3 regions of the Paenibacillus barengoltzii G22 genome follow, and region 1 is predicted to be linked to each of the others. Evidence: riboswitches for the same ligand, from Rfam matches in the RefSeq annotation. Region 1 holds a riboswitch; each other region holds the start of a gene.
What was found. A riboswitch is a leader RNA that binds a small molecule or an ion and turns the genes downstream of it on or off. The one in region 1 is predicted to bind cobalamin.
Positions count from the first base shown of each region.

Region 1 (3,265 bases):
ATTCGACGTCTCCATAAATGATCGGAGGCTTCACGCAGCGCGTTCCATAGGACTGGACCCAGCCTCCTTGCGTAAACGCAAATCCTGGGAGCTTCTCGCCAAAAAACTCCACCATATCGGTCCGCTCAAACTCACCGTGCACCAATACGTCGAGCCCGATCTCCTCTTGAAACTCCACCCATCTGCGGATCTCCGCTTGGATGAACGCTTCGTACTTCTCCGCGCTCCACTCACCTTTACGCCACTTCTGCCTTGCAGCCCGCACCTCGGCGGTTTGCGGGAAACTGCCAATCGTTGTAGTCGGCAGGAACGGCAGCTGCCACTTCGCCTGCTGCTTCCGCCGCCGTTCGGCGAAATCGCTGGCGCGCTCAGCCGGAGCAGCTGCGGCCTGCGCTGCTTCTTCCCGTACGAATGGAAGGTTGCGGGCTGGATCTGCAGCAAGCGCAGCCAAAGCCCGTCGATTCTCGGTGAACTGCACCGGCTCCGCTCCTTCTCCGTGGGCCGCCTTGCATAAGCTCACCAACTCCTCCAGCTTCTGCTCGGCAAAGGCCAGCGCATCGTGCAATACCGGATGCAGCCGCTCCTCCCTTGTTACAGATACCGGGACATGTAGCAAGCTGCAAGAAGGCTGCACGATGACCTCCGACGCTCCGGCCTGAAGCGAAATCACCTTCAGCAGGTTTAGTGCCTCATCTAAATCCGTACGCCAAATATTCCGCCCGTCAATCAGTCCCGCACCTAGCGTCTTGTCAGCAGGGAAGCCGGAACGCCGGAGTGATTCGAGGTTACCTTCCCGGCCATGAACGAAATCCAATCCCAAACCGTGCACCGGCAGTTCAATCAGTTCATCATACCGTTCGACCGCATCAAAATAGGTTTGGAGCATCAGTCGCAATCCCGGAACCTCCTGCGTAATCGTCTTGTAGATCAAGCGAAGCTGTAGTACGTCCTCCTCACTTAAAGAGACAACAACAGCCGGTTCATCGATTTGCACCCAATCTGCACCCGCTGCCTCCAGTTCGCGCAACACCTGTACGTACAGAGGCAGCAGCTTTTGGGTCCAAGTTTCAGCCTCCCCCGCGGTTTCCCCTTTGGATAACTTCAGCAACGTAAACAGTCCGAGCAGAACAGGCCTTCCGTTGATCCCGAGCTCCTGTTTCGCCTCCAGATAGGCTTGCAGCGGCCGATTGACAGTCAACTTGGGATCACGGTTCCCCAGCTCAGGTACGATATAATGGTAGTTCGTATTAAACCATTTGGTCATCTCGCTGGCGGTTGCTTCGTCATTGCCTCTTGCGATCGCGTAATACAGATCAAGCGAGATTTGTTCCCCGTTCCAAGCGAAGCGCTCCGGTACAAGCCCAAACATCGTCGCCGTATCCAGAACGTGATCATAATACGTAAAATCACCAACCGGTATGATATCAAGCCCCCGATCCCGCTGCACACGCAGGTTGTTCAAGCGAATCTCTTTTAATCGAGCATGAAGCTCCGGCTCTGTGATTTTCCCTGACCAATATGCCTCGATTTGCTTCTTCCAATCCCGTTGTCCACCGATTCTGGGATACCCCAGATTACCACTCAAAAAGTTCCCCATGTTCATTTCCTCCCATTGGTTTGATCAATCATACTAAGTCCGTAAAAAACACAAAAAAGGTCCTCGATAGCATGGCTAAAGAGGACCTTCGATCCGTTGTTCGATGGCTTGCAACTTTAACACCTCCCTATCTCCCGTAGGTACTGCAGTGCTGTCGAAATAGGCAGGTCTCCTGGCTTCGGGATCTTCGCCGGATGCAGCCTTCCCAGTGATAGGTCACCAGTGGCATCTCATACATCCGACTCCTCCGTTACAGTGGCGGGACCGCGCCGGCATTGCACCGGACTTCCCTTTTAAGCTTCAGCCATGCTCGGCCGAAACACCTATTTCCGCTATATTCGGTTGGAATATACCTTACATCTTACTTCATCTGTCTTGTGAATACAATACCAAACAGATCGGAATTTACTTATTTGTTTAGCAGGAATGGAGCACAAACGACAACATTTTCGACAACATTCATGTGATACATATCACAATCCACCCTCTAGACCCGTCGTACGATGAAAGTACATCAAGGAGCCATTTCCTTCACCATTATAGATAGAAAGAGGAATGACCGATGAAATCGCGGAACATCCCAAAGCTTCTGTTGATTAGCTTATGCTGTCTGATCATGATTGCCGCAGCATGGTTTGCGTTCCCGTCGGAGCCCCCTCAGGTCAGTGCCCCTCCCCTGCAAGCGGAAGAGCCGCATCTCCATCCACCGCCCGTGGAGCCGAGCATTAGGCGGGAAGGCCATACCGTCCGCATTGAAATGACTGCGCAGCAGGCGGATATCGAGATCTCCGAAGGTGTCACTTATCCGGCTTGGACGTTTAACGGAACCGCCCCTGGTCCGGTGTTGCGGGTAAAGCAAGGCGATCAGCTGGAGTTTACCTTAAAAAACTTAGATCCCGACATGCCGCACTCTATGGATTTCCATGCGGTCCATGCCGCTCCAAGCAAGAAGTTCATTGACGTGATGCCTAGCGAGCACGGCACGTTTACTTATCCCGCCACCACGCCAGGCGTGTTCATGTATCATTGCGGAGTTAGTCCGGTGCTGCTGCATGTGGCTAATGGGATGTACGGGATGATCATCGTCGAACCGACAGACGGTTACCCAACGGACTCGGAAATCGATCGAGAATATACGATTGTCCAAAGTGAATGGTATGCGGCCAATGATCTGGATGCGTTTCAACAAGGCGATCCGGAGGTTGTGGTATTCAATGGCGATGACTTTACGTTAAAAGACCATCCATTCCTCGCCAAAGTTGGCGACCAGGTCCGCTTGTACGTCATCAATGCAGGGCCAAATCACGTTTCTTCGTTCCATGTGGTCGGGACGACCTTTGATCGCGTTTATCTGGACGGGAATCCAAACAACCAGCTGTATGGAATGCAGACCGTATTGCTTCCAGCCGGCGGCGGCGCAGTCGTTGAATTTATCGTTACAGAGGAAGGGGATTATCCAATCCTTACCCATCAACTGAGGGACGCCAACCTCGGCGCTACGGCGATCTTGCGCGTAACCCAGGACGGAACGGATCATGGAGCACCGGTGATGAGCCATTAAGGACTACCCTATTCATGTAAATTCATAAACGAGGTGACGTTGGATGAATCGACAAGATGCCAAAATCATAGAGCTCGACGTCCGAGAGCAACTACGCAACAAGCTGG
Region 1 is NZ_KE159653.1:103,702-106,966, forward strand. Features, by position in the region: gene metE (5-methyltetrahydropteroyltriglutamate--homocysteine S-methyltransferase) at 1-1,597, opposite strand, end outside; cobalamin riboswitch at 1,743-1,939, opposite strand; gene C812_RS08810 (multicopper oxidase domain-containing protein) at 2,160-3,158, shown strand; gene C812_RS08815 (DUF2249 domain-containing protein) at 3,202-3,265, shown strand, end outside.

Region 2 (3,265 bases), on a different contig from region 1:
TTTGCAGAATGCCTATACCGAAGCGGAGAAATCGGCGGTTCAGTTGGCTTTGAAATGATAAAAAAAAGCGCCCCCCGAAAACCTCGGAGGGCGCGTTACGCTTGCATATCAGATGCTGGTGAAGGGACTCGAACCCCCGACCCACGCATTACGAATGCGTTGCTCTACCAGCTGAGCTACACCAGCAGGTTCGTTTTTAGCGAACAAAATTTATTATACCGAGTTTTAAAAATAATGCAAGCGCCAATTTCAAGAAATTATAATTTCTCGCGCACCGAGCGCAGCTTCTGCTCTGAGGAGCTGGCTTTGTCGCGGCGATCATCGATCTTGATCGAGGTCGACACCCGGCCGGCACCGGACTGGAACGGTGCTTCATGGATCGCGCGAATCGCAGCAAACACGTCGTCTAACGATCCTTCAATAATCGTGCTCATGGAGGTGAGGGTAAAGGTAATGCCCTTCTGCTTCTCCAACACCCGATGCAACTCGGCTACATAAGCGCTGAGGCTGGTGCTCCCCGTCCCGATCGGAATAACGGTAACTTCGGCGATAGCCATAATCGGCTCCCTTCTTTCCTGGTTATTGGATTGGTTTGAAACCTTTAGATCCCTAAGCTGTTTTTCGTCCGATAACTCTATTCTAACCAACCCCGCTCCTGAAGATCAACCGAACCCGTCTGCTAAATTTCCAGGCCATCCCCAAAACTCACATCCCCTGTAAAACGCCGTCTAGTCCTCCAGTCCCATTTATAAATGTTCACATTTTTCATCCGTCCCCCGCTCTCCGCATCATTGCGCGGACCGGAGGTTTTCACATCGTTTTCAGTCAGTTTTCAATGGGAAAATCCCATTTACAAACACAACATCTTGGGCTATCCTTAGATCAACGCAACAAAATATAGTGTGAACGGGTGATCCGGCGGACGATCCGCCGGAGCTTAAAAGGGAAGTGCGGTGCAAGTCCGCTGCGGTCCCGCCACTGTAATCGGTAGCTGGGTACTAAAGACAGGCGTTCCGCCTATATCGTCTGGAAGACCCAGCCGTTGACTGACGAAATGCCACTACAGCTTAATGTTTGATGAGCTGCGGGAAGGCGTCAGCAACGTTCCGAAAGCCAGGAGACCTGCCCGTTTGAAAGACACCGACGGAAAACCTGCGAGGATCAGGGATGGTGTCCGCTTGCCGCCGAAATGTTGGGCCTTGATTTGGTCTGTCCATCTTTTTTGCAGTGCATTCGGGCATGTCTACCTCGTTGGTTGGACATGCTCTTTTATTTTTGAACTAAAGCTCGGTTTACAGGGAGGAGAAGTGTGTTATGGCATGGGTAAGCCAGACGTATACCGGCCGGGACACCTTGCTGGATGAAGTGATTCGAATGGGCGAGGAAATCGTCCAGAGCCGCAATCTTGAGGTGCTGCGTGAGAACGCCAATTTAAACGGAGAGAGCTTCTCCGGCAAGATGAGCAAATTCGGCAGCGAGTATTCCAAATGGTATGCAAGTCATTTCGTACTGCCAACTCGCTTGGTCCAGGCGATTCAGGATAATATCGTGTATGTTCACGACTTGGATCAGTATGCTCTTGGCACAACGAACTGTATCTTTATCCCGTTTGACAAGCTGCTGCGCAGAGGCTTCAACACCGGCAACGGCAGCGTACGCCCGCCAACTTCGATCATGACGGCGATGGCGCTGGTAGCGATCATTTTCCAATCCCAGCAAAACTCCCAATACGGCGGCGTGTCCGCCAATAAGCTGGACTTTGATCTCGCTCCGTACGTAGCCAAATCGTTCGCCAAATACTTCCGCAAAGGGCTGGATTATTTCGAGGAGGGCAACGCGAACGCTGATTTTGGTGATATCACCATGAGCCGCAGCGATCTGAAGAAGCAATATCCTAAGGCATTTAGCTATGCGCTCAAGGAAACCAAAAGTGAGACGTTCCAGGCAGCCGAAAGCCTGATCCATAATCTGAACACGATGTCGAGCCGGGCCGGCGGGCAAATCCCGTTCACCAGCATCAATTACGGCACATGCACCTCACCGGAAGGACAGTTGGTCATCGACTCCCTGCTTACGGCCACGATACGCGGGCTCGGTCATGGGGAAACGCCGATTTTCCCGATTCAGATTTTTAAATGTAAACAAGGCGTCAACCAGAATCCGGGAGAACCTAACTATTCCCTGTTCCTGAAAGCGGCGGAATGCTCGGCCAAACGGCTTTATCCCAACTTCGCCAACCTGGATGCTCCGCTGAATCTGATGTACTACGATCCAACGGATCCGGATACGGAATTTGCGACAATGGGCTGCCGCACCCGGGTGCTGGCGGATCGGTTCGGACGCAATCACCTGTCTGGCAAAGGCAATCTTTCCTTTAATACGCTGAACCTGGTCAAGCTCGGCTTGAAGCATGGCATTGCGTTGGGACACCGCCAAGAACCCGACGAGCGCGCCTTCTACCGCGATCTGACTCACTATATGAATATCGCCCTTGAGGGATTGCTGCATCGCTTCTCGATTCAGGCTTCCCAGAAAGCCAAAGCTTCCGATTTCATGATGCGGGAAGGCGTCTGGGAAGGCGGTGAACAACTGGCACCGGACGATCAGGTCGGCGAATTGCTGAAGCACGGCAGCTTGTCCATCGGGTTCATCGGGTTGGCCGAATGCATGAAGGCGATGTACGGGAGGCACCACGGTGAGGATGAAGCCGTGTATCAGAAAGCTTACGACCTGATCGCATACATGCGCGACTATTGCGACGGCCAAAGTGAAATTCACAATCTGAATATCACGCTGTTTGCGACCCCGGCAGAAGGGCTGTCCGGCAAGTTCACCAAACGCGATCGCGCGGTCTACGGCTCGCTGCCCGGGATTTTGGACCGCGAGTATTACACGAATTCGTTCCATATCCCGGTCTACTACAACATCAGTGCGGCACGAAAAATCGAGCTGGAAGCCAAATTCCACGGGCTGTGCAACGCCGGAGCGATCTCTTATATCGAGCTCAACGGCAATGCCCGCAACAATCCGGAAGCATTCGTCAAAATCGTGCAATACGCTCTGCAGCAGCAGGTCAGCTATTTTAGCATTAATCATCCCATCGACCGCTGCTCGGCCTGCGGCTTTGAAGGGATCATTGGGGCAAGCTGCCCTTCCTGCGGCAGCCATGAGAACGAAGTGCATATTCGCCGATTGCGCCGGGTGACCGGCTATCTGACCGGCGATTATCAGACACGGTTCAACCCCGCCAAACAAGCGGAGGTTC
Region 2 is NZ_KE159654.1:164,941-168,205, forward strand. Features, by position in the region: gene C812_RS15760 (FMN-dependent NADH-azoreductase) at 1-58, shown strand, start outside; tRNA gene C812_RS15765 (tRNA-Thr) at 114-186, opposite strand; gene C812_RS15770 (MTH1187 family thiamine-binding protein) at 258-557, opposite strand; cobalamin riboswitch at 892-1,144, shown strand; gene C812_RS15775 (anaerobic ribonucleoside triphosphate reductase) at 1,315-3,265, shown strand, end outside.
Region 2: it holds a riboswitch for cobalamin, as region 1 does, so the genes downstream of both, C812_RS15775 (anaerobic ribonucleoside triphosphate reductase) here and metE (5-methyltetrahydropteroyltriglutamate--homocysteine S-methyltransferase) in region 1, are expected to answer to the same signal.

Region 3 (3,265 bases), 840 kb from region 1:
GTTTGGTTCGTTCTACGGCCATCCCGGAATGGGAGGCTTGACGTTCACCTAAAGTCAGCAGGTTCAAATGTTTAGCCCGGCTCCAAAGGAATAAGGCTCCCAGCAGCAAATACGGCAAAAGGATGGCCGTATACGACCATCCGCGCAAGCTTAAACTGCCCATCGTCCAATAGTAAATTTCATTAATGGTTTTCTTCGACATTGCCGTTAAAAAGGAGACAACAGCCCCTAGGAACGATTGCATCACGACGCCGGACAAAACCAGACTTTCAATCGGCAGCCGTCCGTTCTCTCTAGCCAGCCAAATCACGATCCATAACGTAACCGCCCCCGCCAGGAACGCAACCATCGGTAGCGTAAAGATCCCAAACAGGGAAAACTGCCATCCGAAAAAGATCAGCACCGCCGCACCGATTGCCGAGCCTGACGATACGCCCAGCGTAAACGGATCCGCCAACGGGTTGCGCAGCACCCCTTGGAAGCCGGCGCCCGCCACGGCGAGCGAAGCACCGACCAGCATCCCAAGCAGCACGCGAGGCAAACGGACCTGTATGACGATTTGCTCTGCTGCCGTCGTCCAATCCGGCGTGATCAGGCGGTCGAACCCCGGGATACGATGCAGCAAAATTGCTGCGATTTCCCCAGCCGGCACATAAACGGAACCGATGCCGATGCAGAGCAGCAGCGTTACGACCAGCAGCAGGAGCCCAATGGCTCCGTATCCGGCGAATTTGCCGCGCTTCATGGCTGGATCAAATCCGGGTGAACCGCCTTGGCGACTTCAATGAGTCCTTGCGTGACACGAGGGCCCGTACGAGCCAGCAGATTATCGTCCAATGCGATAATGCGGTTCTCCTTCACAGCCGAAATTTGATCCCAGCCTGAACGGGCTTTAATGATATCCGCTAACGTCCGGTTATTTTCGTCAACAACGCTTTTCGCGTAAAGAATAACGTCCGGGTTCGCCTGAATAATTTGTTCTTCATTGATCTCGGACCATCCCTTGATATCGGAAGCAACGTTGATGCCGCCAGATAACGTGATCATCTCATCCATGAACTCGCCTTTGCCCACCGTCCAGCCCGGAGAAAACTCGATGTAGACCTTCTTCTTCTGGTCTTCACTGAGCGAAGCTAACGCATCGGTCACCGTTTGGACCTCTTGCTTCATCTTGTCGACTACGTTGGCAGCTTCAGCCTGGTGGTTGGTAATGTCACCAATGGTCTGAATATGCTCCATTACTTCGTTGATTGTCTTCGGATTGGACTGGAACACTTTATATCCCATATCCGTCAAGTTTTTAACCGTCGCTTCGTCAATCACGCTCGCTGCAAGAATGAGATCCGGCTGCGCGGCCACAATCGCCTCCACGTTCACCTGAAATCCGCCCATCCGCGGCTTGTCCTTCACCGCTTCAGGATAATCATCCAGATCGGATACACCAGCCACTTGCTCGTCAAGCCCCAGCGCAAACAGCGTTTCCGTCTCCGAAGGTGCCAGCGACACGATGCGTTCCGGCGCAGCCTCAAACGTGAACTCTTTGCCAGTCGAGTCCGTTACGGTATAAGGATAAGTCGTCTCCTGTCCCGCCGAATTGTCCGCCCCTGCGTTCGTTCCCGCATTTTGCGTTGGCTGTGCAGCGTCAGCGGTATTCCCTGATCCCGGGGTGACAGCGTTATTGTTACCGCAGGCTGCAAGCACCAGCAGCAGGGCCAGCAGCCACAGGCTTCCTAGTCTTCTCCAGTTTCTCATTTCCAGATCTCCCCTTGCTTTATTTTGCAATAGATAAAGAATCGCCTTGTGTTCCAGCAGTACGTTGTGCAGCCGGCGGCGAAGAAGCGCGGCCAACTCTCTATCGGCACAAAGAAAAAACCCCAATCCTAGCGGATGGGGTTACGTCTACAAAGTCATGCTGTGCGCACGCAAAGCGGAGCGACTCCACGATGGCAGCGCCAAGCTATGATGCTCTTGGCAGAACGTTATCCTTTCCTCGAAGGACCGTCTTGAATTCCCGTGGCAGGTCTCCTGACTTCCAGGTATCGACGACAACTCGCCTTCCCATCTCCCTTCGCGGGCGACAGTGGCATCATGAGCTCGTCCCTGTTTACAGTGGCGGGACCGTGCCGGATTTACACCGGCTTCCCTTTTAACCCGAAGCGCTGCGGCATGCTTCACCGTTGCTCCAGGACCTACGGGCACAAATTGTACGCTTGTCTTAAGGCTTTCTTCTCTCTTGGATTATAGGGGAAAAGCGGAAGGCTGACAATAATGAAATCTGCTATTCCTTCGTTCAACCCTGTTCTAAAGACAAATCGGCGCCCAGGACGCCGAGGACTTCGCCTTCCCGGACAATCGGCACGGCCAGCGTCAGGCAACGCCGCTTGGTGATCGCGGAGATATACACTTCGGAGACGACCGTCTCTCCGGCCAGCGCCCGACGGAACCAGTCCCGTCCTTTAGCGTTGAGCAAGCCGGCTTCCGGAATGGACATGATAAAAGATCCGTCCTGGCGGTTGGACCAGGCCGCTTCCAGGCCCGGCTCTGCAGCTAACAGCTGCTCCAAGGCAGCTCGGTGACCAGCCGGCTCCAGCAAGTGAAACCCCGGTTCTTTAGCCACCTCCAGCAGTATTCGGGCATAGGCTTGTCCAAGGGCCGCTGCGTCCTCGCCCCCGGCAACTGAATCCGTCCCGGAATGGACGGACTTCAACGATACCATCAGTTCGCCCTGGGCCCGATCCAAGCCCACGACCACCGTCTGCAGCTTGGAGATATGCTCGCGCTCCGACTCCATCCGAGTCAGCGCCCCCTCCACATGGATGATGCTCCGATTCAGCGCTTCATGCACCTCGCTCAGCATCGCCTCCATGTTTCGCGTCAGCTCGGCTTGTTCCCCGCTTCGCCGTCCCGCTTCGGCAACGAGCCCGTTCACCTCGGCTACTTCATCCGCAATCAACCGGATGTCCTCCCCCATCCGTTTCATTAACGATATGCCTTCCAGGGCCGAGGCCCGTCCCTCTTTCAGCGTGGACTTCACACGCTCAACATCTACAGCGATCTGCTGAAATAACGGCGCGGAGGAAGTGATCGCCTCGGTGCTTTGATCCGCCAACTGGCGCATGCGCACGGCGACAACGTCAAACCCTTTCCCCTGCTCACCTAACCGGGCCGCCTCGATCGATGCATTTAACGCCAGCAACGCGACCTCCGATGCAATTTCCTCCAGGCTCCGATACAATACCCCCAGCTTCCGAGTATTCCCCTCCAA
Region 3 is NZ_KE159653.1:943,363-946,627, forward strand. Features, by position in the region: gene C812_RS12685 (FecCD family ABC transporter permease) at 1-745, opposite strand, end outside; gene C812_RS12690 (ABC transporter substrate-binding protein) at 742-1,752, opposite strand; cobalamin riboswitch at 1,999-2,209, opposite strand; gene C812_RS12695 (methyl-accepting chemotaxis protein) at 2,291-3,265, opposite strand, start outside.
Region 3: it holds a riboswitch for cobalamin, as region 1 does, so the genes downstream of both, C812_RS12690 (ABC transporter substrate-binding protein) here and metE (5-methyltetrahydropteroyltriglutamate--homocysteine S-methyltransferase) in region 1, are expected to answer to the same signal.